Regions from separate parts of the Blastococcus jejuensis genome, predicted to be linked through region 1. Evidence: riboswitches for the same ligand, from Rfam matches in the RefSeq annotation. Region 1 holds a riboswitch; each other region holds the start of a gene.
The links. Region 1 has a riboswitch for cyclic di-AMP ahead of ABD644_RS06425 (aggregation-promoting factor C-terminal-like domain-containing protein). Riboswitches for the same ligand answer to the same signal wherever they lie in the genome.
Positions count from the first base shown of each region.

Region 1 (7,653 bases):
TCGTCCCGGCCGGCACGGAGGCGGGCAACGCGCCGATCGGCGCCTACGGCCGGCAGTACGGCAGCACCCCCGAGGAGGTGGTCGCGGCCGCCGGGACGATCGTGGCGGGCCTGGCCGACGCCGGCGTGACGGCCACGCTCAAGCACTTCCCGGGGCTGGGCCGGGTCACCGGCAACACCGACGACACCGCCGTCGTCCACGACGGGGTGACGACGGCCGACGACCCGCAGCTGGCGGTCTTCACCACCCTCGCCGACTCCCCCGCCGCGCCCTTCGTGATGGCGTCGTCGGCGATCTACGACCGCATCGACCCGTCGACGCAGGCCATGTTCTCCCCCGTCGTGCTCACCGACGTGCTGCGGGAGCAGCTCGGGTTCGACGGCGTCGTCATCTCCGACGACCTGGGCAACGCCGAGGCCGTGTCGAACGTGGCCGTGGGCGACCGCGCGGTCCGCTTCCTCGCGGCCGGGGGCACGCTCGTCCTCAGCCTGCAGCCGTCGGACCTGGAGCCGATGGTCGAGGCGGTCCTCGCGCGGGCCAACGCCGACCCGGAGTTCGCGGCGGTGGTCGACGACGCCGTCCGGACGGCGCTGCTCGCCAAGGCCCGCGCCGGCCTCCTGTGAGCTTTCTGTACCGAAAGCTCAGCGGGCGCGCTCAGCTTTCGGTACAGAAAGCGGCTTCAGCGGACCGCGGTCGTCGACACGTGGTGCAGTGCGTGGGCGACGGCGGCCGGCAGGTCGGCGAACACGTGCCCGCGGTCGACCAGCGGCTGCAGTGTGCCGACGGCGTCCAGCAGCCGCAGGTGCTCGGGGCTGGCGCCCTTCACCAGCACCGTGATGCCGCGCTCGGCCAGGTCCTCCACCACCTCGCCCAGCGCCCGCGCGCCGCTGGCGTCGAGCAGGGCGACGGCGCTCAGCCGCAGGATGACGACCCGGACGTCGGCGGTCGCGGTGACCTCGGCGAGGAACCGGGACACCGTCGCGAAGAACAGCGGGCCGTCGATCCGGTAGGCCAGCACGTGCCGGGTCAGCAGGTCGTGCTCGACGTCGCCGTCGACCTCCGGACTGCTGACCTCCACCGGCACCGTCCGGGTGGTCGCCGCCATCCGTGCCACGGCGACGACGACGGCCAGCGCCATGCCGACCGCGACGGCGATGACCAGGTCGAGGGCGACGGTGGCGACCGCGGTGAGGGCGAAGACCAGGGCGTCGCCGCGCGTGGAGGTGAGCACGGCGCGCACGGTGTGCCGCTCGACCATGCGCCAGGCGGTGACGAGCAGGACACCGGCCAGGGCCACCAGCGGGATGTGGCCCACCAGGCCCGCGGCGCCGTAGACGACACCGGCCAGCAGCACCGCGTGCGTCAGGGCGGCGACGCGGGTGCGGGCCCCGGCGCGGGCGTTGACGGCCGTGCGCGCGATGGCCCCGGTGGCGGGCATCCCCCCGCAGATCCCCGACGCCAGGTTCGCCAGCCCCTGCCCGAGCAGCTCCCGGTCGGCGTCGCTGCGCGGGGCGTCGGTCATCCCGTCGGCCACCCTGGCCGACAGCAGGCTCTCCAGCGCGGCCAGGAAGGCGACCGCGAGGGCCGGCCCGATCAGCCCGCCGAGCCCGCCGAGGTCGGGCAGGGCCGGGACCGGGAGCCCGGAGGGCAACGACCCGATCGTCGCGACGTCGGCGCCGGTGACCCCGGCGACGACGGTCACGACCGCGACGGCCACGAGGCTGCCGGGCAGCGACCGGTGCAGCCGCGGCAGCCCGGCGGTCAGGACGACGGCGAGCAGGAGCAGCCCGACGACGATCCAGTGCGGGGCCGTCACGAACCGGCCGAGGGCGAGGGCAGCCCCGGCGGCGGCGTTCTCGACCTCCGGCCGGTCCACGCCCAGCGCAGCGGGTACCTGCTGGGCGGCGATGACGACGGCGATGCCGACCGTGAAGCCCTCGATCAGCGGCCACGGGACGTAGCCGAGCAGCCGCCCCGCCCGCAGCAGCGCCGCCGCGATCACGATTCCCCCGGCCAGGACGGCGACCGGGTAGACGACGGCCGGCCCGCGCTCGGCCACCAGCGGGACGAGCACGACGGTCATGGCGCCGGTCGGCCCCGACACCTGCAGCGAGGAGCCGCCGAACACTGCCGCGACCGCGCCGGCGATCACGGCGGTCACCAGCCCGACCGCCGCCCCGACACCGGTGGCGACGCCGAAGGCGAGCGCGAGGGGCAGGGCGACGATGGCGACTGTGACCCCCGCGGCCAGGTCACGCGGCCACGAGCGGCGCAGGCCGGTGTAGTCGGCCCGGCGCGGCAGCAGCCGGCGGAGGGAACCGGCGGCGACCGGCGGGACGGTCACCGGAACCGCGGCCGCGCTCACGCTCGGGCCGATCCGGCCGACGCGACGGCGTCGTCGGCGTCGTCGAGGGCGGCGAGCAGCGCCTGGCCGTCGCGCAGGTTCCGGCTCAGCAGGCGGCGGGCGACCCCGAGCAGCTCGGCGGTCTGCTGGTCGCGCAGCGCGCAGATCACGTTGCTGCGCACCCGGCGGCTGTCGACGATCCCGGCGCGGCGGAGCACCGAGACCTGCTGGGAGAGGTGCGAGAGCTCGAGGCCGGTCGCCTCGGCCAGCTCGCCGACCGTGTGCTCGCGCTCGGCCAGCAGCTCGAGCACGCGGACCCGGGCCGGATGGGCGAGCGCCTTGAACAGATCGGCCTTGGCCTCCGCGATGGGCCGGCCGGGGGTGAAGGGCACACTCCGACTCTAATGGCTTGATGAACCCGTCAACTCGTCAATCCGCTGTGACTCCGCTCGCAGACGCGACGACCCCGCTCGCAGACGCGACGACCCCGCTCGCAGACGCGACGACCCCCCCGGTCCGCGGACCGGGGGCGTCGTCGTGCGTGGTTCTGGGGGGCGGCTCAGTACCAGTTGTTGGCCTGCGAGTGCCCCCAGGCACTGCAGGGCGAGCCGTACCGCTGCTCGATGTAGATCAGCCCGGCGTCGATCTGCCGGTAGCCGTCGGAGGTTTTGGCGATCCCCGTGCCGGCCCAGGTGGAGTCGAGGAACTGCGGGATCCCGTACGCGGTGCTCGTCGGGTTCTGCGCGTTCGGGTTCCAGCCGCTCTCCTTGCCCCACAGGCTCTCCAGGCAGGAGAACTGGTTGGCGTCGCCACCGAGCTGCGCGAGCGCGTAGTCCTGGAAGGAGCCGGCCGGAGCGGTCGCGGCCGGCGCGGCCTCCGCCGCCGCGGCCTCCTCGGCCGCGGCCCGGGCGGCTTCCTCGGCGGCCACGCGCGCGGCCTCCTCGGCGGCGGCCTGCTCGGCCGCGAGCCGCTGCTGCTCGGCCAGGTCGGCGGCGGCCTGGGCCTGCGCGGCCGCGGTCTGCTCGGCACTGCGCTCGGCCCGGCTGGCCGCGAGCTGCCCGAGCGAGTGGGCGGCGTCCTCGCCGATGACGGCCGAGCCGGCGTCGGTGCCGCCCCCGCCCTGGATGCCGAGCTGCTCGGCGATGCTGACCGACTCCAGCTGCGCGCCGTCGGCCTGGGCGGCGGGCTCGCCGGAGGCGAGCACGTTGACCATCAGCGCGCCGGCGGCGGCGACGCTGAGGTAGAGCGCGGGACGACGGGCGGTGTTCGGCGGGCGACGGTGCGCTCCGGTACCGCGCTCACTGCGGGCATGCGGACGGATCATGGTGCGGAGGTTCATGGGGTGGGACGACTCCGAGGGCGTCAGGGCGCGACAGGACGGCATGCCAGGCAGGCAGTGCCCCTGCGACGCGTTCTTCCGTGTAGCCGCCTACCGAGTTAGCTGACGGGTTCGGGCGGGAAGCAGCCCTACCGGCCCCGAGCTGACGCTCGCGGGCTGGATTCACCCCAGTACTGCGGTGGGTCCCCGGCTCGCCTTCCCCGGAGGGTCGGCGACTCAGCGGCGTCCAGCGCGGATCTCCCCGGGTGGGGACACGACGACCGGCCGGACCGCCCCAACGTAACCGCCGTTACCGCACCGTGACAATCGAAACGTCGAATTCCCGGCGTGACGAGGATCGCGTCGGTGCGTCAGGGCAGCCGCCACACCGTCGTCCGGCGCACGAGCGGGCCTTCGGTGTCGGGGACGTCGTACGTGGCCGCGGCGACCAGCCCCTCGCGCGGGACGTAGGGCCGCCCCGGGTCCCCGAGGAGGACCACGGCCCCGCCGAGCCAGGCGCGCCCCAGGAACGGCAGCACGCGCTCGGTCATCGCCCGGTCGTAGCAGACGTCACCGGCCAGGATGACGTCCACGTCCGGCGGTTCCGCGTCGAGGACGTCGCCCACGACGGCGATCGGGGCGACCCCGTTGGCCTCTGCGTTCACCGCGACCGCGGTGGCGCTGTAGGGGTCGGGATCGCTGGCGAGCACCGCGCGGGCGCCGGCCAGCGCCGCGGCCACGGCGACGAGGCCGCTGCCCGCCCCGAGGTCGAGCACGCTGCGCCCGGCCACCACCTCGGGGTGGTCGAGGACGTAGCGGGCCAGCGCCTGGCCGCCGGGCCAGGCGGCGGCCCAGAAGGGGGGTTCCTCGGCCGGCCCCACCTGCTCGCTCTCCATCGCCTCCCACAGCGCGACGACGTCGGCGGCGACGTGCAGCCGGACCTCCGGCACGAGAGCGGACCGCTCGAGCCGGGTGTACCGGCGGACGAAGTCGGCGGGAACGTGGCTCGACACCTGCTCAGTCTCGCGCGGGAGGGCCGACCTGCCGGCCGGCACGTCGCGCGATCAGCCGCCAGTAGGAGCCGGGCAGCAGCCGGACCAGCACGTCGGGGACCTTGGCGCTCCATCCGATCAGCAGCCGCGGGCGGCGCCGCTCGATCGCCGCCACGATCTGGGCCGCCGCCTTCTCCGGGGGCATCGTCAGCAGCTTGGCGAACTGCGCGCGCCCCTGCTCGTACTCCTCGGCCGACACCCCCGAGCCGACGCGGACGGTCTCGGCGATCCGCGTCTTGATGCCGCCGGGGTGGACGACGGTGACGCCGACGCCGTTCTCGGCGAGCTCGTGCCGCAGCGCCTCGCTGAATCCCCGGACGGCGAACTTGCTCGCCGCGTACGCCGCCTGCCCGGGCGGGGCGAAGATCCCGAAGATGCTCGACACGTTCACCAGGTGCGACCCGGGACGGGCCTTCAGCGCCGGCAGGAACGCGCGGGTCAGCGTGACGACGGCGCGGAAGTTGATCGACATCAGCCAGTCGAACTCGTCGGCGGTCACCTGGTCGAACCGGCCGCCGAGCGCCACGCCCGCGTTGTTGACCAGCAGGGTCACGTCGGGGTGCGCCGCAGCGAGGTCGGCCGCCACCCGGACCGTGGCGTCGTCGTCGGCCAGGTCGACGACGGTGGTGGCGACGGCGAGCGACGGGTGCGCCGCCCGGATCCGGCCGGCAACGGCGGCCAGCCGCTCGGCGTCCCGGTCGAGCAGCACCAGGTCGCTGCCGCGCGTCGCCAGCTGCTCGGCCAGCGCCTCGCCGATGCCGCTGGCCGCGCCGGTGACCACGGCCGTGCCGCCCCCGAAGCGGTAGGGGCCCATCAGGCGGCCCGCCGGGCCGGCGCCGCCGCGCGCTGGAAGGTCATGCCCTCGTCGTCGAGCGGGCCACGGCGCATGAGGGCGACGTCGCGCAGGTAGTTCTGGTGCAGCTTCCAGGGCTTGCGCGAGCCCTGCTTGGGCAGGGCGCCGAGGCTGCGCTGCACGTACCCGGACGCGAGGTCGAGGAAGGGCTCGTCGCCACCCTCGGGCGGGGCCACCGGCGTGGCCGAGACGTAGCCGTGCTCGTCGAGGTGTCGCAGCAGGCGGCAGACGTAGCGGTTGACCAGGTCGGCCTTGAGCGTCCAGGAGGCGTTCGTGTAGCCGATCACCATCGCCAGGTTCGGGACCCCGGACAGCATCATGCCCTTGTAGGAGACCCGCCCGGAGACGTCGACCGGCTTGCCGTCGACGGTCAGCGACATCCCGCCCATCGGGAGCAGGTTGAGCCCGGTCGCGGTGATGACGACGTCGGCGTCGAGGTGCGCTCCGGACTCCAGCTCGATGCCCTTCTCGGTGAACGTCGCGATCCGGTCGGTCGCGATGGACGCCGTCCCCCGGCGGAGAGCGCGGAACAGGTCGCCGTCGGGCACCAGGCACAGCCGCTGGTCCCAGGGGTCGTAGGGCGGGTTGAAGTGCGTGTCGACGTCGATGTTCGGCAGCTGCTTCTGGGTGAGGCGGCGGATGACCTTCCGGGCGGCCGTGGGCCACCGCCGGCTGAACTGGAAGAACGCGGTCGAGAGCAGCACGTTCTTCCACCGCACGATGGGATAGGCAAGGCGCGCGGGGAGCCGGCTGCGCAGGGCCTGCGCCAGCGGGTCGCGGCCGGGCAGCGACAGGATGTAGCTCGGCGTGCGCTGCAGCATGGTGACGTGCTCGGCTCGGTCGGCGAGGGTGGGCACCAGCGTCACCGCGGTCGCGCCGCTGCCGATGACGACGACCTTCTTGCCGGTGACGTCGAGGTCCTCCGGCCAGTGCTGCGGGTGCACGAACTGCCCGGCGAAGCGCTCCTCGCCCGGGAAGCTCGGCCGGAAGCCCTCGTCGTAGCGGTAGTAGCCGGAGCACAGGGACAGCCACGAGCAGGTGAACCGCACCGTCTCACCGGTGTCGGAGCGGGCGGCGGTGACCGTCCAGCGGGCCTCGTCGCTGGACCACTCGGCCGACTGCACCCGGTGGTGGAACCGGATCCTGTCGGTCACCCCGTACTCGGCCGCGGTCTCCTCGATGTAGCGGCGGATCGCCGGGCCGTCGGCGATCGCCTTGCTGTCCTTCCAGGGCCGGAAGGCGTAGCCGAGGGTGAACATGTCGGAGTCCGATCGGACGCCGGGGTAGCGGAAGAGGTCCCAGGTGCCGCCGACCGCGCCGCGCGACTCGAGGATCGCGTAGCTCTTGTCGGGGCACTCCTCCTGCAGGTGGCAGGCGGCGCCGATGCCGGACAACCCGGCGCCGACGATCAGCACGTCGACATGCTCCACGGTGCACTCCAAGAAGTAGCGGGGGCTGCGGAAGCGTCCCCCGGCGACGGTATCGACGTCCTGTCGAACGAGTCAACGTGGTGTTGAGAGACGGGCACGACGACGGTAATCTCGGTCACGTGCCGATGCCCGCCGGCCGGTCCCCAGCTGCCGCTCGTGGGCGCCGAGCCGCCCGTCCCTCCGGTGACGACCGCGAGCTCGCGATCCTCGCCACCGCCGAGCGGCTGCTCGCGGCCCGGCCGCTGTCCGCGGTGTCGGTGGACGACCTGGCGCGCGGTGCGGGCATCTCGCGGCCGACCTTCTACTTCTACTTCGCGTCCAAGGACGCTGTCCTGCTGACGCTGCTGGACCGCGTGGTCGCCGAGGCCGACGCCGCCACCCGCGCGGCGTTCGACTCCCCGGCGGGCGATGCCCGCGAGGGGTGGCGGCGGGCGATCACCGCGTACTACGAGACGTTCCGCGCCCACCGGGGCCTGACGCTGGCCTGGGCCGAGGCCCGGTCGACGAACGCCGAGGTGCGGGAGCTGTGGGCGCGCGTCTTCGACGGCTGGGTGGACCGGTGCGCGGCCGCCATCGAGAGCGAGCGTGCCCGGGGCGCCGCCCGTGCCGGCGTGCCCGCCCGGGACCTCGCCGTCGCGCTGAACTCCATGAACGAG
Region 1 covers NZ_BAAAVV010000002.1:566,761-574,413, reverse strand. Annotated here, with positions in the region: gene ABD644_RS06440 (glycoside hydrolase family 3 N-terminal domain-containing protein) at 1-623, shown strand, start outside; gene ABD644_RS06435 (SulP family inorganic anion transporter) at 680-2,365, opposite strand; gene ABD644_RS06430 (ArsR/SmtB family transcription factor) at 2,362-2,736, opposite strand; gene ABD644_RS06425 (aggregation-promoting factor C-terminal-like domain-containing protein) at 2,904-3,668, opposite strand; cyclic di-AMP (ydaO/yuaA leader) riboswitch at 3,755-3,907, opposite strand; gene ABD644_RS06420 (class I SAM-dependent methyltransferase) at 4,034-4,675, opposite strand; gene ABD644_RS06415 (SDR family NAD(P)-dependent oxidoreductase) at 4,680-5,528, opposite strand; gene ABD644_RS06410 (flavin-containing monooxygenase) at 5,528-6,997, opposite strand; gene ABD644_RS06405 (TetR/AcrR family transcriptional regulator) at 7,123-7,653, shown strand, end outside.

Region 2 (7,653 bases), on a different contig from region 1:
CTGCGCCAGTGAGGGCAGCCTAGGGGGCCGGTACGGCTGCAACGGTGGAGACTTTGGTTGGCGCGCGTGGGGCCTTTCGGCCTGGCATTCAGGGGCGTTGGCAGGCGCACCCCGGCGTCCTGGACCGGCAGGTTTGGGGACGTCACCCGAACCCATGAAGAGGGAGAGCCATGCCGCTGCACGTTGACTCCGAGGTGGGCCGGCTCAAGCGGGCGATCCTGCACCGGCCGGGTCTGGAGCTGAAGAGGCTGACCCCGTCCAACAAGGATGACTACCTGTTCGACGAGGTGCTCTGGGTCAAGGAAGCCAAGAAGGAGCACGACGGCTTCGCCGAGACACTCCGCGAACAGGGGGTGACGGTGCACTACCTCGACCGCCTGCTCCACGAGGTGGTGGAGATCCCTGAGGCCCGAAAGTTCGTCCTCGACGGCATCCTCGACGAGCGCATCTATGGCCCTATGGCGATCGACGCCGTGCGCAACTTGTTCGACACCATGCCGAGCGACGAATTGACCGAGTTCCTCATCGGTGGGATCACCAAACGTGAACTGCTCGAACGGATCGACGAGCCGCGATCCGTGGTGATCGCGGTGCTCGACATGGACGACCTGCTCCTGCCGCCGCTGCCCAACCATCTCTTCGCCCGCGACACCACCGCGTGGATCTACAACGGCGTGGCGATCAACGCGATGCGCAAGCGAGCTCGGGCCCGCGAGACGGTGCACTACGAGGCGATCTACCGGTGGCACCCGGTCTTCGAGGGCGAGGATTTCCACGTCTGGAGTGAGGGCCGCCCCAACGGGATGGCCACCGCCGAGGGTGGCGACATCCATGTCCTGGGTCGCGGCGTGGTGCTCATCGGGATGAGTGAGCGCACGACCCCACAGGGGGTGGAGCGGCTGGCGTCGAAACTGTTCGCCGAGGGAGCGGCACAGCGGATCGTCGCGCTGGCGATGCCGCAGTCACGGGCCTTCATGCATCTCGACACCGTGATGACGATGCTCAGCGAGGACACGTTCACCAAGTACGTCGGGATGGGGATGCTCCCCTCGTACACCATCGAACCCGGCGACACGGAGAAGGAGCTCAAGGTCACCGCGCACCCGCCGGAAGACATGCACAAGGCGATGGCCCGGGCGCTTGGCCTGGGCGACATCAACGTGCTCACGCCTACCCAGGACCTCCGCGAAGCCGAGCGCGAACAGTGGGATGACGGAAGCAACGTGCTCGCGGTCCGCCCGGGGGTGGTAGTCGCTTACGAGCGCAATGTCACCACCAATACCCACCTGCGCAGGAACGGCATCGAGGTGATCACCATCGAGGGTGACGAACTCGGCCGGGGCCGTGGAGGTCCGCGGTGCATGACCTGCCCGATCGAGCGGGAGGGCATCTGAACGCCATGTCGTACAACCTGCGAAACCGTAGCTTCGTGAAGGAGTTGGACTTCACTCCCCAGGAGTGGCACTTCCTGCTCGACCTGGCCGCGACGCTCAAGGCAGCAAAGTACGCGGGCGCGGAGGCGCCGCGCCTGGCCGGCAAGAACATAGCCCTGATCTTCGAGAAGACCTCCACCCGGACCCGGTGTGCTTTCGAGGTGGCGGCCTACGACCAGGGTGCGCGGGTCACATACCTTGACCCCACCGGCTCCCAATTGGGACACAAGGAGTCCATCGCCGACACCGCGCGTGTGCTGGGGCGAATGTACGACGGGATCGAGTACCGCGGCTTCGCCCAGGAGAACGTGGAGATCCTTGCCAGGGACGCGGGGGTCCCCGTGTGGAACGGGCTGACGGACGAATGGCACCCCACTCAGACCCTGTGCGACATCCTCACCATGCGGGAGCACAGCACCAAGGACGTGCAGAAGATCTCGTTCGCCTACTGCGGTGACGCCCGCAACAACGTCGGCAATTCTCTGCTCATTGCGGGCGCGCTGAGCGGCATGGACGTCCGGATCGTCGCACCCCGGGCGCTCTGGAACGACGAAGCCACCATCGACCAAGCCCGTGAGATCGCCGACCGCACCGGCGCGCGAATCACCCACACCGAGGAGGTGGCCGATGGCGTGCGGAGTGTGGATTTCCTCTACACCGACGTGTGGGTGTCGATGGGGGAGCCCATGGAGGTCTGGACCGAGCGCATCGCCCAGCTCAAGCCGTATCAGGTGAATCGGCACATGGTGGAGCTGACCGGCAACCCGAACGTGAAGTTCATGCACTGCCTGCCGGCCTTCCACGACCGGAACACCACGATCGGCGAACAGATCTACCAGCAGACCGGGATGGATGGGCTCGAGGTCACCCACGACATCTTCGAGTCCCACCACTCGGTGGTGTTCGATCAGGCGGAGAACAGGATGCACACGATCAAAGCGGTCATGGTGGCCACGCTGGGAGGCTGACGTGCGCATCGTGGTGGCGCTGGGCGGGAACGCCCTGCTGCAGCGGGGGCAGAAACCCGACGCGGAGGTCCAGGAGGCCAACGTTCACCTGGCGGTGGCCGCTCTGGCGCCGTTGGCCGCGGAGCACGAGCTGGTGGTCACGCACGGCAACGGCCCGCAGGTCGGCGTGCTGGCGCTGCAGTCGGCCTCGGACCCTCACCTGACGACGCCGTACCCGTTCGACGTCCTGGGCGCCCAGACCCAAGGCATGATCGGCTACTGGCTGCTGCAGTCGATGCAGAACGCGCTGCCCGGACGTCAGGTGGCGGCGATCATCAACCAGACCCTGGTGCGCGCCGACGATCCGGCGTTCGGGAACCCGACGAAGTTCGTCGGCGAGGTGTACGACGAGGAGACCGCGCGGCGCCTCGCGGAAGAACGAGGCTGGACCGTGCGGGCCGACGGACAGCACTTCCGGCGTGTCGTCGGTTCGCCCACACCGGAGCGCGTGGTCGAGACCCGGCTGATCCGACTGCTGCTGAACAGCGGAGCGGTCGTAGTCTGCGCGGGCGGAGGCGGTGTGCCGGTGATCCGCAACGAACAGGGCCTGCTGGAGGGTGTCGAGGCGGTCGTCGACAAGGACATGACCTCGTCGGTGCTTGCGGAGGCGCTGGAGGCGGACGCGCTGCTGATACTCACCGACGTCCCCGGTGTGCAGCGGAACTTCGGCACCGCACACGCCGAGGCCATTCGGCGTGCCACGCCCGCGGCGCTGCGACGGATGAACTTCCCGGCTGGGTCGATGGGGCCGAAAGTTGACGCGATCTGTCGGTTCGTGGAATTGACAGGTGACGTCGGCGCCATCGGCCGGCTTGAGGACGTGGCCGCAATCCTTCGCGGTGAGGCCGGCACAGTCGTGACCCCCTCGGGGCACTATCCCGGGGTCCCACTGACGAGCGGCTGATGACCGGAGCTCACAGACGGGTAGTGAGAGACAGCGGCCGAACCGAGACGGTCCCGGAGTGCGCTCTCCGAGCTCGCGTACGCCGAGCAGATCGTCACGATCGGACCCTGGCAAGGGCACCGCCATAGGCTGCAGCAGCGCGCGGCCATGCTGTCCTAGGCTTCGTCGCCGCAGGCTCCGAGTCCTTCTATCGACCGGAAGTTGGGATGACAGACGATCGCCTTGCACGGCCGACGACGGCGCCTGGGTCCGGCCACCCCCACGAGGAGACGGCGTCCCGTGGCCGGACCGCTGCCGTGTGGAATGCCGTCACGGCCGCCATCGGGGCCATCATGGGTCTGCTGCCGCACGTCCTGCACCACGCGACCCTCTTCGCCGGTGCCGCACTCGTCACGACCAGCGGAGGGAACCTTCTCTTCGGCGCCGTCGGTCTACTGCTCTCCGTGCCTCTACTACGCCGCCTGTACCGCCGCTTCGGTACGTGGAAGGCGCCGGCCATCGGCGTCGCCCTGTTCACCGTGATGTTCAGCCTGTCCGCATTCGTCATCGGGCCGGCCATAAGCGGCAACTCCCCAACCGAGACGCCGGAGCCCGCAAGCCCGACCACCCCGACAGAGCACACCACCCACCACCCCGGCTGAAGACGGCTGTCGGCTGGACGCCGGCGATGCAGACCGGTTGACGCCAGCGCGTCCCGGCCCCCGACACTGGTCCAGCCACCTTGACTGATGATCTGCTGCTGGATGGTCCGGCCATGCCCGCGCCCTGGCCGCCGGTACCGGTCTTGTGGCACCGACCCCTGAAAGGGGCATCCTTCTCCGCACTGACCGAGGAGGACAGGGCCACGGCGTCCCGCTGAAGGGCGAGCGCGGCCCCGCTGGGGCGTGTGCATGCGCGGGCGTCGAGCAGCAGGCGTCCTCTGTGCGGTCAGCACGCGGCGATGGGGGAGTGTTACCGCAGCGTGACCAACTAGCCTGCTTCGTAGTACTGTCACCGCCAGCCCGATCGAGCCGCGATCCTCGAACCCGAGGGCCTCGGTCGGGCTCCGCCGAGCCGATCTCGGTCGACCGATCGAGGCGGACCGGGGACCCATGTCCCATGGGGTGAATCCTGCGCGTCACGTCGACCGCAGGTAGGGCGTTCTCCTGCCCGAACCCGTCAGCTAACCCGGTAGGCGGCCAGGGAGAACGGAGCCCGTCGCCTTGGCGACCCTGCCTGCGCCACGCACCCCGGGACTCTCTGCGTCTCGCCGGGCCAGCACCCGCCCTCTACAGGCACGCCGCGTGTCAAGTACGGCGCTCGTCACCCTGGGGTGCGTGGTCATCAGCATGTTGCTCGGCATCCTCGGCTCACCCGCAGCCGCCGCCCCATCGGATCCGCCCGCTGAGGGGGCCGGCGACGTGGCTGCCGGGCAGTCCGCGCGTGACGCGGCGGCCGCCGAAGTCGAGCGCATCGAGCGGTTCGTCGCCCAGGCGGAGGAGGAGCTCGCACGGTTGACCGTCGAGGCTGAGGCGGCCACCGATGCAGCACGGCGGGCGCAAGCCGAACTCGCTACCGCACAAGCCTCAGCCGACAGCGCTGCAGCTGCGCTCCAGGCCGCCACCGCAGAGGTCAACCAGGCGCGCGTCGAGATCGCTGATCTCGGCCGGGAGAGTTATATGGGCACCGACGCCTTCGGCACCACAGCGGCGCTTCTTGATGCCGACGGGCCCGCAGAGTTCCTGCAGCGCGCGGTCACCCTCGACCTGCTGAGCGATGACCGCGCCGAGAGGCTCGCCGAGTTCCGCGTCATCGAGGAACAACAGGTGCGGGCCGAGGCGGCTGCCCAGGACTCCGTCGCCGAACGCGACGAGGCCGCCCGCGGCGCGGCAGAGGCCGAGGCCGCGGTCCAAGCGGACGTGGTTCGGGCGCAGGAGGCACACAACGACGCGATCGCGCAGCAGGCAGACTACGGCCGGCAGCTGCAGCAGGCCGAAATAGAACTTCTCCGACTGCAGGGAGTCGCAGACCCCGAATGGGCCTGGGCGCAGGGGATCAACGCTGAGAACGCCCGGACCGATGCGGCCATCGCCGCGAATGCAGCAGCGGCCGCGAACGGCCAGGCCGTCCCGCCGACCACCGGTCGCATCACCTCTTGCTACGGCGCGCGCTGGGGTGCCATGCACTACGGCGTCGACATCGCCGCGCCTATCGGGACGCCGATCTACACGCCGCAAGCGGGTCGCGTGCTGCAAGCCGGTCCGGCCAGCGGTTTCGGTCTGGCTGTCTACATCCAGCACGACGACGGCTCGATCACCGTCTACGGCCACATCAACGACTACTTCGTCTCCGCCGGCCAGCAGGTGTCCACCGGTCAGCAGATCGCCGAGGTCGGCAACAGGGGCCAGTCGACCGGTCCGCACCTGCACTTCGAAGTGCACACCGGCGGCCTCTACCGGAATCGGACGGATCCGATGGCTTGGCTGGCTGCCCGCGGAGTGTCACTGGGTGGGGGCTGCTGACCCGACGACGCTCCGAGCTCCGCGGAGTTGCGAGGGTCGGCGAGTCGTCCCACGTGCCGGGCAGCCGGGCCGAGCCGCCAGTCGCTCCTCAGAATCTCGCGAACTGGCCGCGTGTCACGAGGCTGGACCGGGCGCCCGGCGCAGCTGCGGGGGGATCAACTCCTGCACGCGCGGCAGGAGGCTAGGCGCGCACGTGGACAGCTCGTCCTGGAGGACCAGGAGGAGGGACAAGGAGCTGCCGTTTTCGTCGTCGATCTGGAAGCGGCCATCCGGGTGTCGCCGCGCGAAATCCAGGACCGCGGACACGTCCCGGTCCACGGCATCCTGGGATCGCGACACAGCGTCCTCGGCGCATGTCTCACCCAAGCCGTGCAGCGCGGCGTGGACGTGACTGACGTCGCCGTCGGGGACGCTGGTGAAGGTCGATTCTGTCGGGCGGGTCAGAAGGGTGGCCGGTGCTCGCTCGTCGTTCGGCCCCACGACGATGACAGCGGCCAGGAATCCGGCTAGGGCCAGGAGGATGAACGGAAGGGCGATCGAAACCCGCACAGGCAGCCGTCGGTGGCGGGGACCCGGAGTGCCGTCCGGCATCAGTGTGCCCCCCATCCGCTGGCCGCCTCCTGGAAAGGATCGCACTCGCCGGCTGGCATCCGGATGATGCGTGCGCCCCCGTACCGAGGTCTCGCGGGTGCCACTCGCGAACCGGTTGGGTTGTGAGCGTCGGTCAGGAGCCCGCGGCGCTCATCAGTACGCCGACTGCCGTCGCCAGCACCAGGAGTGCCAGGACCAGCGTGGTCACTCGTCCCCAACTGGTGGAGCGCGGGATGCCGCGCAGCGGGAAGAGGACCTGCCGGCCGGCGATGTAGGTGGACAGGCCGGCCACGAGAAGTAGGCCGTCGACCGGCGGGTCGAGGGACACGACCGCGACCAGCGCGGCGATAGCCACGGCCCCGGCCATCGCAGACTCCATCAGTTGGACGGGAATGCGGCGGACCCCGACCCGCCGATCCGAGGACCACACCCCCCAGCGGGAGGCCGTCGGCAGTCCCGCACAGCAGCCACCCAGCAGGCAGCCCAATCGGCCGATCATCATGCCGAACAGCAGTCCAGGGGTGGTCACGTCCAGCACCGCGCCGACGGAGATGCCCGCCCACCAGCTGCCCACGCCGAGTGTCGTCAGAGCGGCCAGTACGAAGCCCTGGACCGACATGCCGGCCCGGAGCAGTCCGCCCGGCTCGGCGCGATGTGTCAGCACGTAGTAGACCTTCGCCCCGACGAGCCCCGTCAGACAGGCCAGGAGCGACACCAGGAGCAGGCGTCCCACCGGCACCTGACGTTGCGAAGCCAGCAGGGCCTGGAGGACCAGGGCCACGACCGTCCCCAGTCCCACCAGGGAGGGCCACGCGCCGACCCTGACCCCGGGAGCCAGGACCCTGGCCACGGGCAGATAGCTCGTGTTCCCGGTCGTGGTCGCCGTGGGCAGCCGGAGGAAGGCCTGGCTCTTCAGACCGGTCGAGGCCCTCGGACCGTCACCGCGTAGCGGTGTCGCCGTCACTTTCCACTGGCCGGCCGAGATGCCGCTGATTCGAGCCGACAGTGCGATGCGTCCGCTGCCAGGAACCACCCGCTCGAGCGTGTGCACGACCTGAAATGCATCCCCGGTGGCGCCGGATCCGCCGACGCGGGCCCCGGTGAACCGCACACTGACGGGGTACGGCTCGTCGGCGGCCTCGGCATCGAACCAGTAGGTCAGAGCCAATCCCTGCGGCTCGAGGTCTCGCACCGGTTCGCAGGTCCACGACAACACC
Region 2 covers NZ_BAAAVV010000003.1:192,598-200,250, reverse strand. Annotated here, with positions in the region: gene ABD644_RS08035 (arginine deiminase) at 171-1,394, shown strand; gene argF (ornithine carbamoyltransferase) at 1,358-2,401, shown strand; gene arcC (carbamate kinase) at 2,403-3,344, shown strand; gene ABD644_RS08020 (hypothetical protein) at 3,641-3,985, shown strand; cyclic di-AMP (ydaO/yuaA leader) riboswitch at 4,381-4,535, shown strand; gene ABD644_RS08015 (peptidoglycan DD-metalloendopeptidase family protein) at 4,661-5,845, shown strand; gene ABD644_RS08010 (hypothetical protein) at 5,960-6,394, opposite strand; gene ABD644_RS08005 (prolipoprotein diacylglyceryl transferase family protein) at 6,570-7,628, opposite strand.
Region 2: it holds a riboswitch for cyclic di-AMP, as region 1 does, so the genes downstream of both, ABD644_RS08015 (peptidoglycan DD-metalloendopeptidase family protein) here and ABD644_RS06425 (aggregation-promoting factor C-terminal-like domain-containing protein) in region 1, are expected to answer to the same signal.

Region 3 (7,653 bases), on a different contig from region 1:
CGGCCACTCGCCGTTCGGCCACCTCGGCGAGGACGCGCTGGAGCCCTACGTCGCCGGCGGCTGGCACCACGCCGCCCAGGGCGTGCGCATCGTCGAGGTGCTCGAGCAGCTCAACCTCACCTGGGAGGTGCGCGACGGCGTCCGCGCCCACAGCTGGAAGATCGACCCGCCGCCGGCGACGCGCGAGGCCGAGTGCGTGCGCTACGCCGACCGCATCGGGTACCTCTCGCACGACGCGCTGGACGCCATCCGGGCCGGCGTGCTGCGCCCGGAGGAGCTGCCGGCCCGCGCCCGGGCCGTGTTCGGCGAGCCCGGGTCGGAGATGGTCGGGGCGATGATCGAGGCCGTCGTCCGCGGGTCGCTCTCGGAGGAGAACACCGCCGGTTCCGTCGTCATGGCACCCGAGCCCCTCGCGGCGATGCACGAGCTCCGGACCTTCATGTTCGACCGCGTCTACATGTCCGACACGGCCGCCGGGCAGAAGCACGTGGCGATCGACGTCATCCGCCGGCTGGTCGACCACCACCTGGCCCACCCCGAGCTGATCCCGGCGTCCTACCGCGACACGGAGGCCGACCGCGTCACCCAGGTGGTCGACTACGTGTCGGGGATGACCGACCGCTTCGCGCTGAACATGCACGACCGGCTCTTCGACGCCGACGCGAGCGCGCAGATGACGCCGTTGTTGCGCTGAGCTGTTTCCGTCGCCGACCGTCGACCTGCTGTCGTCTCACCGACCGCGACGCGACAACAGCCCGACACTCGCCGCCTCATCGCCCCTGAGAGCGCGCCCTCCCGGGCACTCCATTGCCCCAGCATCGCCGAGTGCGGAGTTGGTGCCGCCGACACGCACCGACACGCCGGAGTGGTCGACCACAACTCGACACTCGCCCCGTGGCCCCCTCCCGGGCACCGCGCCCAGCCTGCGAGCGGGTCCCTCCTCAGCCGCCGGTCGAGCCCCGGCGGCGGAGGTAGCGCTCGAACTCGCGGGCGATCTGGTCGCCGTTGGCCTGCGACAGGTCGACCTCGGTGGCCCGCTCCTCCAGGGAGCGCACGTACTCGACGACCTCGGCGTCCTCGTTGGCCATCTCGTCGACGGTCTTCACCCAGTCCTCGGCCTGCTGCGGGAGGGCCCCCAGCGGCACGGTCAGCTCCAGCACCTCCTCGACCCGCTGCAGCAGCGCGACCGTGGCGCGCGGCGAGGGCGGCTGCGACACGTAGTGCGGGACGGCGGCCCAGAAGCTGATCGCCGGCAGGCCGGCCTGGACGCAGGCGTCCTGGAAGACGCCGAGGATGCCGGTCGGCCCCTCGTAGCGCGAGGTCTCCAGCCCGTAGGTGCGCGCGGACTCCGCGTCGTAGGCCGAACCGGTGACGGGCGTGGGGCGGGTGTGCGGCGTGTCGGCCAGCAGGGCGCCGAGGGCGACGACGATCTGGACGTCGAGCTCCTGCAGGATCTCGATGAGCTCGGCGCAGAACCCGCGCCACCGCATGTTGGGCTCGATGCCCCGGATGATGACGACGTCGCGGTCGCTGCCCGGTGGCCGGGCGACCGAGATGCGGGTCGTCGGCCACTCGACACGCCGGCTCACGCCCCCGATCAGCGACACGGTCGGCCGGTTGACCTGGAAGTCGTAGTAGTCCTCGGGGTCCAGCGCGGCCAGCGGCTCGGCGTCCCAGATCAGCTCCAGGTGCTCGACGGCCCCGGTCGCGGCGTCCCCGGCGTCGTTCCAGCCCTCGAACGCGACCACCACCATCGGGTCGGTCAGCTCGGGCAGGTCCGCGGAGGTGGACTTGGGGTCGATCACCTTTGCGAGCCTACGTCGATCCGGGCCCCGTGCCGCGCCGTGCTGACCCTTCCGTGTGGGCCGTCGTCCCCCGTGGCGCGAACCGGACGGCGGGAACGCGCGTCTACTCTTGTCCGGTGTCTGCCACCCCGCGTCCGGACGCCACGGCAGAGCTGACCGCACTGCTGAGCGAGCGCATCCTCGTCCTCGACGGCGCGATGGGGACCGCCATCCAGCGGGACCGTCCCGACGAGGCGGGCTACCGCGGGGAGCGGTTCGCCGACTGGCCCACCGACGTGCAGGGCAACAACGACCTGCTCAGCATCACCGCACCCGAGATCATCGCCGGCATCCACCGCGAGTACCTCGACGCCGGCGCGGACCTCATCTCGACGAACACCTTCAACGCCAATGCCATCTCGCTCAGCGACTACGGCATGCAGGAGCTGGCCTACGAGCTCAACGTGGCCTCGGCGCGGCTGGCCCGCGAGGCCTGCGACGCCCGGGCGACCCCCGACCGGCCGCGGTACGTCGTCGGCGCGCTCGGCCCGACCAGCCGCACGGCCTCGATCTCGCCCGACGTGAACGACCCGGGCGCCCGCAACGTCACCTTCGACGAGCTCGTCACGGCCTACCTGGAGCAGGCCCACGGACTGGTCGACGGCGGTGCCGACGTCCTGCTGATCGAGACCGTCTTCGACACGCTCAACGCCAAGGCGGCGATCTTCGCGCTGGAGACGCTGTTCGAGGAGCGCGGGCGCCGCTGGCCGGTGATGATCTCCGGCACCATCACCGACGCCTCCGGGCGCACCCTCTCCGGCCAGGTCACCGAGGCCTTCTGGCACTCCGTCCGGCATGCCCGGCCGTTGCTCGTCGGGCTCAACTGCGCGCTGGGCGCCGCGGAGATGCGCCCCTACATCGCCGAGATCTCCCGGATCGCCGACACGTTCGTCTCCTGCTACCCGAACGCCGGGCTGCCCAACGCGTTCGGCGAGTACGACGAGACGCCGGCCGAGACCGCGGCGGTCCTCGAGGAGTTCGCCGGCGCCGGCTTCGTCAACCTGGTCGGCGGCTGCTGCGGCACCACGCCCGCGCACATCGCAGCGATCGCCGCGGCCGTCGAGGGCCGGGCGCCGCGGAGGCCGTCGGTCCTCGCCCCCGCACTGCGGCTGTCGGGCCTCGAGCCGCTGACGGTCACCGACGACAGCCTGTTCGTCAACGTCGGCGAGCGCACGAACATCACCGGGTCGGCCCGCTTCCGCAACCTGATCAAGGCCGGCGACTACCCGGCCGCCCTCACCGTCGCCCGGCAGCAGGTCGAGGCCGGCGCTCAGGTCATCGACATCAACATGGACGAGGGGATGATCGACGGCGTCGAGGCGATGGACCGCTTCACGAAGCTCGTCGCCGCCGAGCCCGACATCTGCCGCGTCCCCACGATGATCGACTCCTCCAAGTGGGAGGTCATCGAGGCCGGCCTCAAGTGCGTCCAGGGCAAGGCGATCGTCAACTCGATCTCCCTCAAGGAGGGCGAGGAGAAGTTCGTCCGCGAGGCGCGGCTGTGCCGCAAGTACGGCGCCGCGGTCGTCGTCATGGCCTTCGACGAGGACGGCCAGGCCGACAACCTGGAACGCCGCACCCAGATCTGCCGGCGGGCCTACGACATCCTCACCACCGACGTCGGGTTCCCGGCCGAGGACATCATCTTCGACCCGAACGTCTTCGCCGTCGCCACGGGCATCGAGGAGCACGCCAACTACGGGCTGGACTTCATCGAGGCCACCCGCTGGATCAAGCAGAACCTGCCGGGCGCGCTCGTCTCGGGCGGTGTCTCGAACGTCTCCTTCTCGTTCCGCGGCAACAACCCGGTGCGCGAGGCCATCCACGCGGTGTTCCTCTTCCACGCCATCGCGGCCGGCATGGACATGGGCATCGTCAACGCGGGGGCGCTCGAGGTCTACGACGAGGTCCCGGACCTGCTGCGCGACCGCATCGAGGACGTGATCCTCAACCGCCGTCCCGACAGCACCGAGCGGCTCCTCGAGATCGCCGCTGACTTCGCCGGCGACGGCTCGGTGAAGGAGATCGCCTCCGAGGAGTGGCGGTCGCTGCCGGTGGGGGAGCGGATCACCCACGCGCTGGTGAAGGGCATCGACGAGTTCGCCGAGAGCGACACCGAGGAGTTGCGCGCCGAGATCAGCGCCCGCGGCGGCCGGCCCATCGAGGTCATCGAGGGCCCGCTGATGGCCGGCATGAACGTCGTCGGCGACCTGTTCGGCGCCGGGAAGATGTTCCTGCCGCAGGTGGTGAAGTCCGCCCGCGTCATGAAGAAGGCCGTCGCCTACCTGATCCCGTTCATCGAGGCGGAGAAGCGCCCCGGCGACGCCGAGCGCGCCATCGGCAAGGTCGTCATGGCCACCGTCAAGGGCGACGTCCACGACATCGGGAAGAACATCGTCGGCGTCGTCCTGCAGTGCAACAACTACGAGGTCGTCGACCTCGGCGTGATGGTGCCCGCCCAGCGCATCCTGGACGCCGCCAAGGAGGAGGGCGCCGACATCATCGGGCTCTCCGGCCTCATCACGCCGTCCCTGGACGAGATGGTGAACCTCGCGTCGGAGATGGAACGCCAGGGCTTCGACATCCCGCTGCTCATCGGCGGGGCCACCACCTCGCGGGCGCACACCGCGGTGAAGGTCGCGCAGAAGTACCACGGCCCGGTGATCTGGGTGAAGGACGCCTCCCGGTCGGTGCCGGTGGTCGCGGCCCTGCTGTCCGACGAGCAACGCCCGAAGCTGCTGGCCGAGACCGACGCCGAGTACGAGACGCTGCGGGAGCGGCACGCCGCCCGCCAGGACACGCGCACGATGCTCCCGCTCGCCGCCGCGCGCGCCGCCGCACCGGAGATCGAGTGGAGCAGCTACCACCCGCCCCGGCCGAGGATGCTGCTGCAGCAGGCGATGGACGTGTGCGCGGGGCCCTCGTGCGACCACCTGCACCACGTGGCGACGCAGTTCGTCCGCAGCTTCCCCGACTACCCGCTGGAGGAGCTGCGGCACTACATCGACTGGCAGCCGTTCTTCACCACCTGGGAGATGCGCGGCCGGTTCCCCGACATCCTGCACAACCCGGCGTCCGGTGAGGCCGCCCGCCGGCTGTACGAGGACGCGCAGCAGATGCTCGACCAGATCATCGCGGGCCGGTGGCTGCGGGCCAGCGGTGTGTTCGGCCTGTTCCCGGCCAACCAGGTGCCCGGCGACGACATCGAGGTCTACACCGACGAGTCCCGCCGCACCGTGCTCACGACCCTGCACCAGCTGCGGCAGCAGACCGAGGGCCGCGACGGCTCGGCCCGCAAGTCCCTCGCCGACTTCGTCGCGCCCAAGGAGACCGGCCTCCGCGACTACGTGGGCGCCTTCGCCGTCACGGCGGGCCTGGGTGCGGGGGAGCGGGTCGCCGCGTTCAGGAAGGCCAACGACGACTACAGCGCGATCCTGCTCGAGTCGCTGGCCGACCGGCTGGCCGAGGCGTTCGCCGAACGCCTGCACGAGCGCGTGCGCAAGGAGTTCTGGGCCTACGCGCCCGACGAGCACCTCGACAACGACGCGCTGATCGCCGAGAAGTACCACGGCATCCGGCCCGCACCGGGCTACCCCGCCTGCCCCGAGCACACCGAGAAGCGGACCATCTGGGAGCTGCTCGACGTCGAGGCCCGCACCGGGATCGAGCTCACCGAGAGCATGGCCATGTGGCCGGGCGCGGCGGTCAGCGGGTTGTACTTCTCGCACCCCCAGGCGCGCTACTTCGTGCTGGGGCGGCTCGGGCGCGACCAGGTCGAGGACTACGCCCGCCGCAAGGGCTGGACGGTCGACGAGGCCGAGAGGTGGCTCTCGCCCAACCTCGGCTACCGCACCGAGGACGAGTGACCTCGTCCACATCTGGCAGAGGATCACAGTTCGGTAACGCGGATTCGTAGTACGTTGGCCTGCGTCCGCCGGGCCCCGCTCCTCGATCGAGGACCTCGGCCGGACACCGCCGAACTGCGCGCGGCCGAGCGTCGCGAGCAGACCGGGGACCCATGGTTCCTCTGGGGTGAATCCTGCGCGCGCGTGCGCGTGCCAGGTAGGGCAACTTCCGGCCCGAACCCGTCAGCTAACTCGGTAGGCGGCTAGGGAAGAACGGAGAGCCGCCCCTGTGGCGTCCCTGAACCTGCGCTTGCGCTCCATGACCACCCGCTCCATCTCCACCCGATCCACGGCCACCGAGGGCCGGCCCGCCGACGAGCATTCCGACGGCGCACCGCTCGACCTCATCGCCCGACCCGACGGTCGCCGGCACGGCGCCCCGCACTCCCGGGTGGCCTACGCCCTGGGGATCTCGGCTGTGTGCACGCTGGCCTTCGTCGACCTGGTGGCGGCGGGCCCGGCGGCGACCGCCACGGCCAGCTCCCAGTCGCCGTCCGTCGCCGTCGCCGACGCGCTGGGCATCGACGGCACCGGCGTCGACCAGCCGTCGACGGCGGACTCCGAGTTCCTCGGACAGCTCGCCGCGAGCCGGGCCGAGCGCGACGCGGACCAGGCGGCGGCGGCCGCGTCCCAGGCCCAGGCCGAGCAGGCAGCGGCGGAGGCGCAGGCCGCGGCGGAGGCCCAGGCGGCAGCCGAAGCCGCCGCGGCCGAGGCAGCAGCGGCCGAGGCAGCCGCGGCCGAGTCCGAGGCAGCGGCAGCGCCCGCGGCCAGTTCCAGCGGGACGGCGGCCACCGCCGTCGCGCGGATCTCCAACAGTGCCGGGCCGGTGCGACCGCAGGCGCAGGCCGCCGCGGACGCGGTGGTCTCGAACGTGCCCGGTGCCGCCGGCATCACCATCGGCGGCACCCGCGCCAGCGCCGCCGACCCCGGCGGTCACCCCTCCGGGCTGGCCCTGGACTACATGTGCAGCCCGTCCCTGGGCGACGCGATCGCCCAGTACCACATCGACCACTGGGACGAGCTGGGCGTGGAGTACATCATCTGGCAGCAGCGGATGCTGAGCTCGCCCGGCGGCTCCTGGCAGCCGATGGAGAACCGCGGCAGCGCGACGGCCAACCACATGGACCACGTGCACGTGAACTACCGCTGACCACCCGTCGTGACCTTGGCCACGCGCCAAGGCCCTGACCAGCGGTTCTCCGGGCCGTGGCCGCGTCGGCCACGGCCCGGGCCATCCTGCGGTGGGACGATGGCCGGGTGGAGGCAGTGCTGTTCGACATGGACGGAACCCTGGTCGAGACCGAGCAGCACTGGGGGACGGCGCTGCACGAGTTCGCCCGGCGCCTCGGCGGCCGGCTCTCCGACGAGGCTCGCGCAGCCACCGTCGGCACGAGCATGCGGACGTCGATGACCCTGCTCCACGACGACCTCGGCCTCGAGGTCACGGACGACCAGTTGCTCGTCGCCGCCCGCTGGGTCGAGGGCCGGGCCGCGGAGCTGCTGGCGGGGGAGATCATCTGGCGCCCGGGGGCGCGGGAGCTGCTCGAGGACGTCCGGTCCGCAGCGCTGCCGACCGCCCTGGTGACGACGACGCCCCGCCCGGTCGCCGAGCTCGTGCTGCGGCGCATCGACGAGGCGTTCCCCGACCTGCCGCCCTTCGACGTGACCGTCTGCGGCGACGAGGTGCCGGCCCGCAAGCCGGATCCGGCGCCGTACCGGCAGGCGATGGGGGAGCTGGGCGTCGATCCGGCTCGCTGTGTGGTCGTCGAGGACTCGCTGGTGGGCGTCACGGCGGGGCTGGCCGCAGGGGCCGCCGTCCTCGGGGTGCCGTCGCTGCAGGCGCTGGAGCCGGCGCCGGGCCTGGTGCTGCGCGACACGCTGGCCGGTGTGGGCGTGGCCGAGCT
Region 3 covers NZ_BAAAVV010000004.1:130,675-138,327, reverse strand. Annotated here, with positions in the region: gene ABD644_RS10245 (HD domain-containing protein) at 1-694, shown strand, start outside; gene ABD644_RS10240 (PAC2 family protein) at 942-1,805, opposite strand; gene metH (methionine synthase) at 1,922-5,710, shown strand; cyclic di-AMP (ydaO/yuaA leader) riboswitch at 5,823-5,966, shown strand; gene ABD644_RS10230 (VldE C-terminal domain-containing protein) at 6,009-6,899, shown strand; gene ABD644_RS10225 (HAD family hydrolase) at 7,007-7,653, shown strand, end outside.
Region 3: it holds a riboswitch for cyclic di-AMP, as region 1 does, so the genes downstream of both, ABD644_RS10230 (VldE C-terminal domain-containing protein) here and ABD644_RS06425 (aggregation-promoting factor C-terminal-like domain-containing protein) in region 1, are expected to answer to the same signal.

Region 4 (7,653 bases), on a different contig from region 1:
GCCGGGACGTCTGGTCGCACTGGCCGCCCTGACCGCGGCGCTGGTAACACTCCCTTCCCAGCATGCGATGGCCGCACCGGCCAATCCCAGCGACGCGGAAATAACCGACGCGCAGGTGGCGCAGGAGGCCGCCGCCGCGGAAGTAGGGCGCATCGCCGGTCTGGTCGCCTCGTCCGAAGCCGAGTTGCAGCGCGTCACCCTCGAGGCCCAGGCGGCCGCCGATGCGCAATTGGTGGCTCAGGCAGAACTGGAGCGGGCACAGCAGGCAGCGGTCGACGCGGCAGCCGAGCTCGAGGCCGCTCGCACAGCGGTCGAACAGGCACGCTCGAACGTGGCCGCGCTGGGGCGGGAGAGCTACATGCGCGGTGCGACCCTCACCGGAGTGGCCGCGCTGATGAATGCCGACGGGCCGGCAGAGATGCTGCAGCAGGCGGCGACGCTGGAGCTGCTTGGGGTGCAGCGGGCCGCCACCCTCCAAGGCCTGCAGGTGGCCCAGGTCCGACAGGCGAACGCTGACTCAGCGGCGCGGGCCACCGTTGCCGACCGCGATGAGGCAGAAGACGCCGCCGCCCAGGCGCAGGCTGCGGCCGAGAGGAGGATGGCCGCATCGCAGACAGCCTACGAAGCGGCAGTCACCCAGAAGGCGACCTACGACCGGCAACTTCAGGAGGCCCAGATCAACCTGCTCAACCTCCAGGGCGCCCGGAACGCCTATCAGGCATGGCGGCAGCAGGAGGAGGCCCGCGCCGCCGCCGAGGCGGCAGCTGCGGCGGCGGCGGCGCGGGCCGCTGCCGAGGCCGCCGCTCACGCACGGGAGTCGGAGAACTCTGACGGGCCGTCTCCGACCCCGAGCCCGACGCCGGGGGCCGGACGCGCCGTGGCGCCGACCAGCGGCTACTTCACGACGTGCTACGAGATGCGATGGGGAACGATGCACTACGGCATCGACATCGCCGCTCCCACGGGTACCCCGATCTACTCCCCCATGGCCGGCCGGGTCGTTCGCGCCGGCCCGGCGACCGGGTTCGGCCTTGCCGTGTACATCCAGCACGACGACGGGTCGGTGACCGTCTACGGTCACATCAACGACTACTTCGTGACCGCGGGTCAGCGTGTGTCCGCCGGCGAGGTGATCGCCGAAGTCGGCAACCGGGGCCAGAGCACCGGCCCCCACCTGCATTTCGAGGTGCACACACGCGGGATGTACCAGGGGCGGACGAACCCGATCCCTTGGCTGGCCGCCCGCGGGGTCAACATGGGCGGCCGCTGCCGCTGACGCCCGGGCGCGTATCACCGTCCGGGCGCCACCGGCGTCGGAGCGGCGGCCGGACATCGGGCCCGCCTACCTGATTCGCGGCGGCGACCGTGTTACTACTATGGCAACTAGTAGAGTTCGGTCGACGTGAGCCGCACCTGCCGCGTTCGGCGCGGAGAGTCCTGCGCGGCCGCCTGGCACGTCGTCGCCGAGCAAAGGAGCGCAGCGTGGCCGCCCTGCCCTCGAGAGCCGCCGAGTCAGAGCGGGCGCCGGACGTGGCGCAACACAGCTCGGGCGCGCCGTTCGTCGGGCGGTGGGCATGACCGACGTACAGGACCGCAGTGCACCGCCGCCGCCCGCCCGCCCGTGGCCCGGGGTGCGCGCCATCCTCCGGGCTCGCCGCTGGTGGCGGGTGCTCACCAGCATGCGGACCGCGATCATCCTGCTCTTCCTGATGGCGATCGCCGCCGTGCCCGGATCCCTGCTGCCGCAGCGCTCACTGTCGCCGAGTGCGGTGGCCACGTACTTCCGGGACCACCCCGCGCTCGCGCCGATCCTGGACCGGCTCGGCATGTTCGAGGTGTTCGCCAGCCCATGGTTTGCCGCGGTGTACCTCCTCCTGTTCACGTCCCTCGTCGGCTGCCTGCTGCCGCGGTGCCTGGAGCACGGCCGGCGGCTGCGACAGGGCCCGCCGCCGACGCCGCGCCACCTGCACCGACTGCCTGACTACACCAGGCGAGACGTCGACCTGGACCCGCCGGCGGCGGGCGAGCTTCTGTCGCGGCGACTCAAGTCCCAGCGGTTCCGCGTGCGACAGGAACAGACGGCCGACGGCGTGACGATCGCGGCCGAACGCGGCCGCCTCAAGGAGACCGGCAACCTGGTCTTTCATCTCGCACTGCTCGCCATGCTGCTGTCGCTGGCAGCCGGCAAGATGTGGGGCTACGAGGGCAACGTCCTCGTCACCGAGGGAAACGGATTCTGCAACTCCTTCCAGCAGTACGACCAATACACCGCTGGGCCGTTGGTTAACCAGGACACGCTGAGCCCGCTCTGCTTTGACCTCGACGACTTCCGGGCCACCTATGAACCCGACGGCACCCCGGCCTCTTTCACCGCGGACATCGGCGTACAGGAGCGACCCGGCGCGTCGACCCAGGGAGTGACGATTGGAGTGAACGACCCCTTCCGGCTCGACGGCAACCGCCTGTATGTCACCGGGCACGGGTTCACTCCCAGTTTCACGATCACGCTGCCGGACGGGCGCACATTCGATCAGCTGTCGGCGCCGTTCCTGCCCGAGGACAACCGCACGTTCGGCAGCCAGGGCGTCGTCAAGCTGCCCGACCTGGGCGACGGCAGCGGGGACGGGTTCGCCATCGAAGGATTCTTCGCCCCCACCGGGGTCGTGACCGACGGGGTTCTCACCTCCGTCGACGCCCGCCCCCTGAACCCACAGGTGGCGCTCTTCGCCTACCGCGGGTACCTGGGCCTCAACAGCGGCGCGCCCCAGTCGGTGTACTCGCTCGACCGACGACAGATCGAACTGGGGGCGCTGGAGCGGATCGGATCGGCGAACCTCCGCGTCGGGGACAGCGCCACCCTCGATGACGGGACGACCATCCGCTTCGACGGCTACCGCGAGTTCGCGGCCCTGCAGGTGTCCCACGATCCCGCACAGATCGCCGTGCTGATCAGCGCGATCTTCATCCTCGTCGGCCTGGTCGCGAACCTGCTCCTCCGGCAGCAACGAGTCTTCGTGCGTCTCGAGCCACGATCCATGGGCACGGGCCAGTCGGGGCCGCCGGGATCGACGGCTTCCGCCGCGGTTCTCACGCGCGGCGGATGGGACGACGTGCAGCAGTTCGTGGCCGGGCTCTTCGACGACCTCGGCGACGCTGCGGACGGGGAGCGGAACACCACGACGTGATCAGCGCGCCTGCCCAGCGACGAGCACGGCGACCGCTACCGTCTACGAGGTCAGATAGTAGGCGGGATGGAGACAGTGCGTGTCCAGGGACAGCGCCCCGGGATCGAAGCCGGGTCAACGAAGTCATGGGCGGACCGGTCGACGTCTGCAGCCACCGCCCTCCATGGCGGGGAAAGGGCCGGCACTCCTGACCGCCGCCGTCGTCGGCGCCGCACTGATGAGCCTGTGGCCGCAGTCCGCGCCGACCACGGAAAACAGGTCGGTGCTCGCGGCCACGCACGGGCTCGGTCTTGATGGGGGCGCCAGCTTCGCCGAGGAGACCGATCCCCGACGGGACGTCGCACTGATGGCGGCGGCATCGCGCCTCGAGGACGTCCGCGTCACCCGGGCCGCCCGGGAGGCTGAAGAAGCACAGCGGCGAACGCTGCCTTTAGGCGGCACCCTCACCACCGCCTTCGCCATGCGGTGGGGCGAGATGCACTGGGGCGTGGACATCGCCGCACCGATGATGACGCCGGAGTACGCGGCGGCCGCAGGCACCGTCCTGCGTGCCGGCCCCGCCAGCGGCTACGGGAACGTCATCTACATCCAGCATCTCAACGGCGACGTCACCGTCTACGGCCACATGGAGCAGGTGCTCGTGGAGGCCGGCCAGGAGGTCGAAAGCGGTCAACTGATCGCTCGCGTGGGCTCACGGGGGTTCTCGACCGGCCCTCACCTCCACTTCGAGGTCTGGGCGGGCGGGCTCGACGGTCGGCGGGTCGACCCGCTCGACTGGCTCGCCGAACAGGGAATCACCCTCTGACGGCGCGCGGCGGGGATCAGACGTCGACGCCCCGTTCACGCAGGTAAGCCAGCGGATCGACCGGATCCCCCCCGAGTCCTCCCAGTCGCACCTCGAAGTGCAGATGCGGCCCGGTGGACTGGCCGCGATTCCCGACCAATGCGATGGTCTCGCCGGCCTGGACGACCTGTCCGGCCGATACGAGGATCTCCTCCATGTGGCCGTACACGGTGACGTCACCGTTCTCGTGCTGGATGTAGACCGCCTGCCCGAATCCTGAGGCCGGGCCGGCCTCCAGGACGATTCCGTCCATCGCGGCGTACTCGGGCGTCAACATCGGCGCGGCAAGGTCCACTCCGCCGTGCAGCGTGCCCCAGCGCGGCCCGAACGGACTCGTGAGTCGGGCGCCGTCGATCGGCATCACCGCCTCGGCATCGGCTGGGCCACTCGCCGCTGCCCGGGCCGCCTCAGCGGCCGCGGCCGCCTCGGCCGCTGCTTGCGCTTCGGCCTGCGCGCGAGCCGCTGCGGCGGCCTCCTCAGCCCGCGCTTGGGCGTCGGCGGCCGCCGCTTGCTCGGCTTCGCGCTGGGCACGGCTGGCCGTTAGCTGCTCGAGAACAGTCCGCTGCTCGGCGGGTGTGGCGGCATCGACGCCGAGGGCGTCGGCCACGCTCGTCGTCCGGGCAACCGAACCCGTACTGGCTGTTGCCGCAGCCGACGGCTCCCCCGCCAGGAGGACGGCCAAGCTGAACGCCCCGGCGGTCGTGGCCGTCAGCAGCATCACCGACCCGGCGTGGGCGCCGACTCGAGGGCGGTCGACGCGAAGCGGCGCTCGATTTCGCCGGGCCCAGGAGGTCGCGCGGGGCTTGTGGTTTCCGATGTTCGCGGCGTCGTCGTCCGCGAAAGCAGCTTGATTCAGCGTCGCCACAGGGGGCGGCTCTCCGTTCCTTCCTCACCGCCTACCGAGTTAGCTGACGGGTTCGGGCCGGAAGATGCCCTACCTGCGCTCGGTGCACGCAGGATTCACCCCAGAGGATCCATGGGTCCCCGGTCCGCCACGGTGTCTCCCGTGGACGGTTCGGCGGTGTCCGATCGAGGTCCTCGGTCGAGGAACGGGGCTCGGCGGACAAGAAGCGACAGTACTACGATTCGACTTAGTTGACAGTTGTGCTTGTGAACCCTCCGGCGCTGAGTGCCGGGGATCCCGGCGTCAGCCCCGCTCGCCAGGCGGCCGGCTACCCCGACCACAACGGATCGGTTCGAGGCCGCGCGACACCGAGCGGTGACAGGCAGAGCCGCTGCAGCCAAGACCGGTCGGGCGCGGCCACGACCTGGCAATGGGTGCGCCGGTATCGAGCAGGGCGCCGGTCGCAGCGTCTACTATTTAGGATAGTAGGAGTGCGGCCGGCCGGGACCGGCACAGAGGTACGCAACCGCCAGTCCGAGCGGCGAGCAACGGCTTCACACATGCCGTCGATCCAAGGAGTTCAGACGTGTCCGATCCGACTGCGGGCCCTGCGATGGCATCACCGCGCCTCAGCCGGCGACGCTTCCTCCAACTCGGCGCGGCCGGCGGTCTCGTGGTAGGTGGCGGCCTCGCCGGCCTCCAGTTCGTTGGCGAGGACACCCCCTCCCCGATCGGGCCCCGCTCACCAGCGGTCGCCCAAGCAGAGGCCGCACGCACGTCGACCGGGCGTGCCGTTCAACGCCGATTGCGGGTTGCTCCGGCGACGCTCGACCTGGGTGGAACGACCGTGCAGACCTGGGCCTTCGACGAAACAGTCCCTGGCCCCGAGATCCGGGCCAACGTGGGTGATGAACTGCACGTGCACGTGCGCAACAGCCTACCCGATCCGACGACCATCCACTGGCACGGCGTGGCGCTACGCAACGACATGGACGGAGTCCCTGGGCTCACTCAGGCAGCCGTCGAGCCGGGAAGCGTCTTCGACTACTCCTTCGTCCTCCCCCATCCGGGAACCTATTTCTTCCATCCGCACGTCGGCGTCCAGCTCGACACGGCACTGTATGCGCCCCTCATCGTCGAGGATCCCGCTGAATCCGGGAACTACGACGAGGAGGCCGTGCTCGTCCTCGACGATTGGACCGATGGCCTTGGCGACTCTCCCACCGACGTCTTGGCGATGTTGAAGCGCAACGGCATGGAGATGGGCGGCATGGAGATGGGCGGCATGGAGATGGGCGGCATGGAAGCCGATCCCGAGGCGCCGTTGGGCGAGGACACCGGGGACGTCGCCTATCCCGCGCACCTGCTGAACGGACGATTGCCCTCTGCTCCGGTGACGGTCGGGTCTCGGCCGGGACGACGAATCCGCCTCCGCCTCATCAACGCCGGCAGCGACACCGCCTACCGCTTCGCCGTCGGGGGCCATCGGTTGACCGTGACTCACGCCGACGGATTCCCGGTCCGACCCGTCGAGGTCGACACCCTGATCCTCGGGATGGGCGAGCGCTACGACGTCGTCATCACGGCGGGCGACGGATCATTCCCGATCGTCGCCGTCCCCGAAGGCAAGCCAGACCCGGCCGCCTCGGGGGTCCTGCGGACCGGGTCCGGCACGGTCCCGCCTCCGGACGTCCGCCCGACCGAGCTCGAGAGGCGAATGTTGTCCTACGCCGACCTGTCTCCCACGGACGACGTGACCCTGGACCGTCGCGCTCCCGACCGGGAACACGAACTGTCCCTGCAGATGGGCGACGGCGGCCGGCAGTGGCTGATCAACGGAGCGTCGTACGGCGAGCACGAGCCACTCGACATGAGGGCGGGCGAGCGGGTCCGGCTCACCCTGCGCAACCGCTCGATGATGTTCCACCCCATGCACGTTCACGGCCACACCTTCGCGGTTGCCGACCGAGCCGGTCGGGGCCTGCGCAAGGACACGATCAACGTGCTGCCGATGCAGACGGTGACGGTGGACCTGGAGGCAGACAACCCCGGGCAGTGGCTCGTCCACTGTCACAACATCTACCACGGCGAGCTCGGCATGATGACGGCGTTGTCCTACGTCTCCTGACAACCCTCAGCCAGCGTAGGAGTGCAGCCCCGTCGCGACGTAGTTGACGTACAGGAGATTGAAGATCATGGCGGTCAGGCCGACAAGGTTGATCCAGGCGGCCCGGCGGCCACGCCATCCCGCGGTGGACCGGGCATGCAGATAAGCGGCGTAGATGACCCAGGCGATGAACGCCCATGTTTCCTTCGGATCCCATCCCCAGAAGCGACCCCAGGCGCTCTCGGCCCAGATCGCTCCGGCGATGACCGCGAAGGTCCAGATCGGGAAACCGAAGACGGCGGTGCGGTGTCCCACGCGGTCGAAGGTCTCGGCACTGGGAAGCCGGGACAGCCACGTCCCCTCGCCCGACGCAGTGTCCGCCGGCCTCGCGTCGCTGCGCAGGCGCAGTAGGTAGAGGGCATTGGCGATACCGCTGACCATGAACGTGCCGAAGCCGAGCACCGCGGCAGTGACATGGACGCCCAACCAGGCCGACCGGAGGGCGGCCACGAGCGGGCCGGCTGGGGCATACAGCAGAAGGCCGACGAGGACGAGGGACAGGGCGGCAGGTCCGACGACGAAGGCGCCCAGTCGTCGACTACCCGGCACCCTGTCGACGGCAACGAGAAACGTGACAACGGCCACGAGGACTACCGCCGTGCCGAACTCGTAG
Region 4 covers NZ_BAAAVV010000003.1:183,974-191,626, forward strand. Annotated here, with positions in the region: gene ABD644_RS07975 (peptidoglycan DD-metalloendopeptidase family protein) at 68-1,276, shown strand; gene resB (cytochrome c biogenesis protein ResB) at 1,575-3,185, shown strand; gene ABD644_RS07985 (M23 family metallopeptidase) at 3,349-3,990, shown strand; gene ABD644_RS07990 (M23 family metallopeptidase) at 4,007-4,894, opposite strand; cyclic di-AMP (ydaO/yuaA leader) riboswitch at 4,908-5,060, opposite strand; gene ABD644_RS07995 (multicopper oxidase family protein) at 5,460-7,001, shown strand; gene ccsB (c-type cytochrome biogenesis protein CcsB) at 7,008-7,653, opposite strand, start outside.
Region 4: it holds a riboswitch for cyclic di-AMP, as region 1 does, so the genes downstream of both, ABD644_RS07990 (M23 family metallopeptidase) here and ABD644_RS06425 (aggregation-promoting factor C-terminal-like domain-containing protein) in region 1, are expected to answer to the same signal.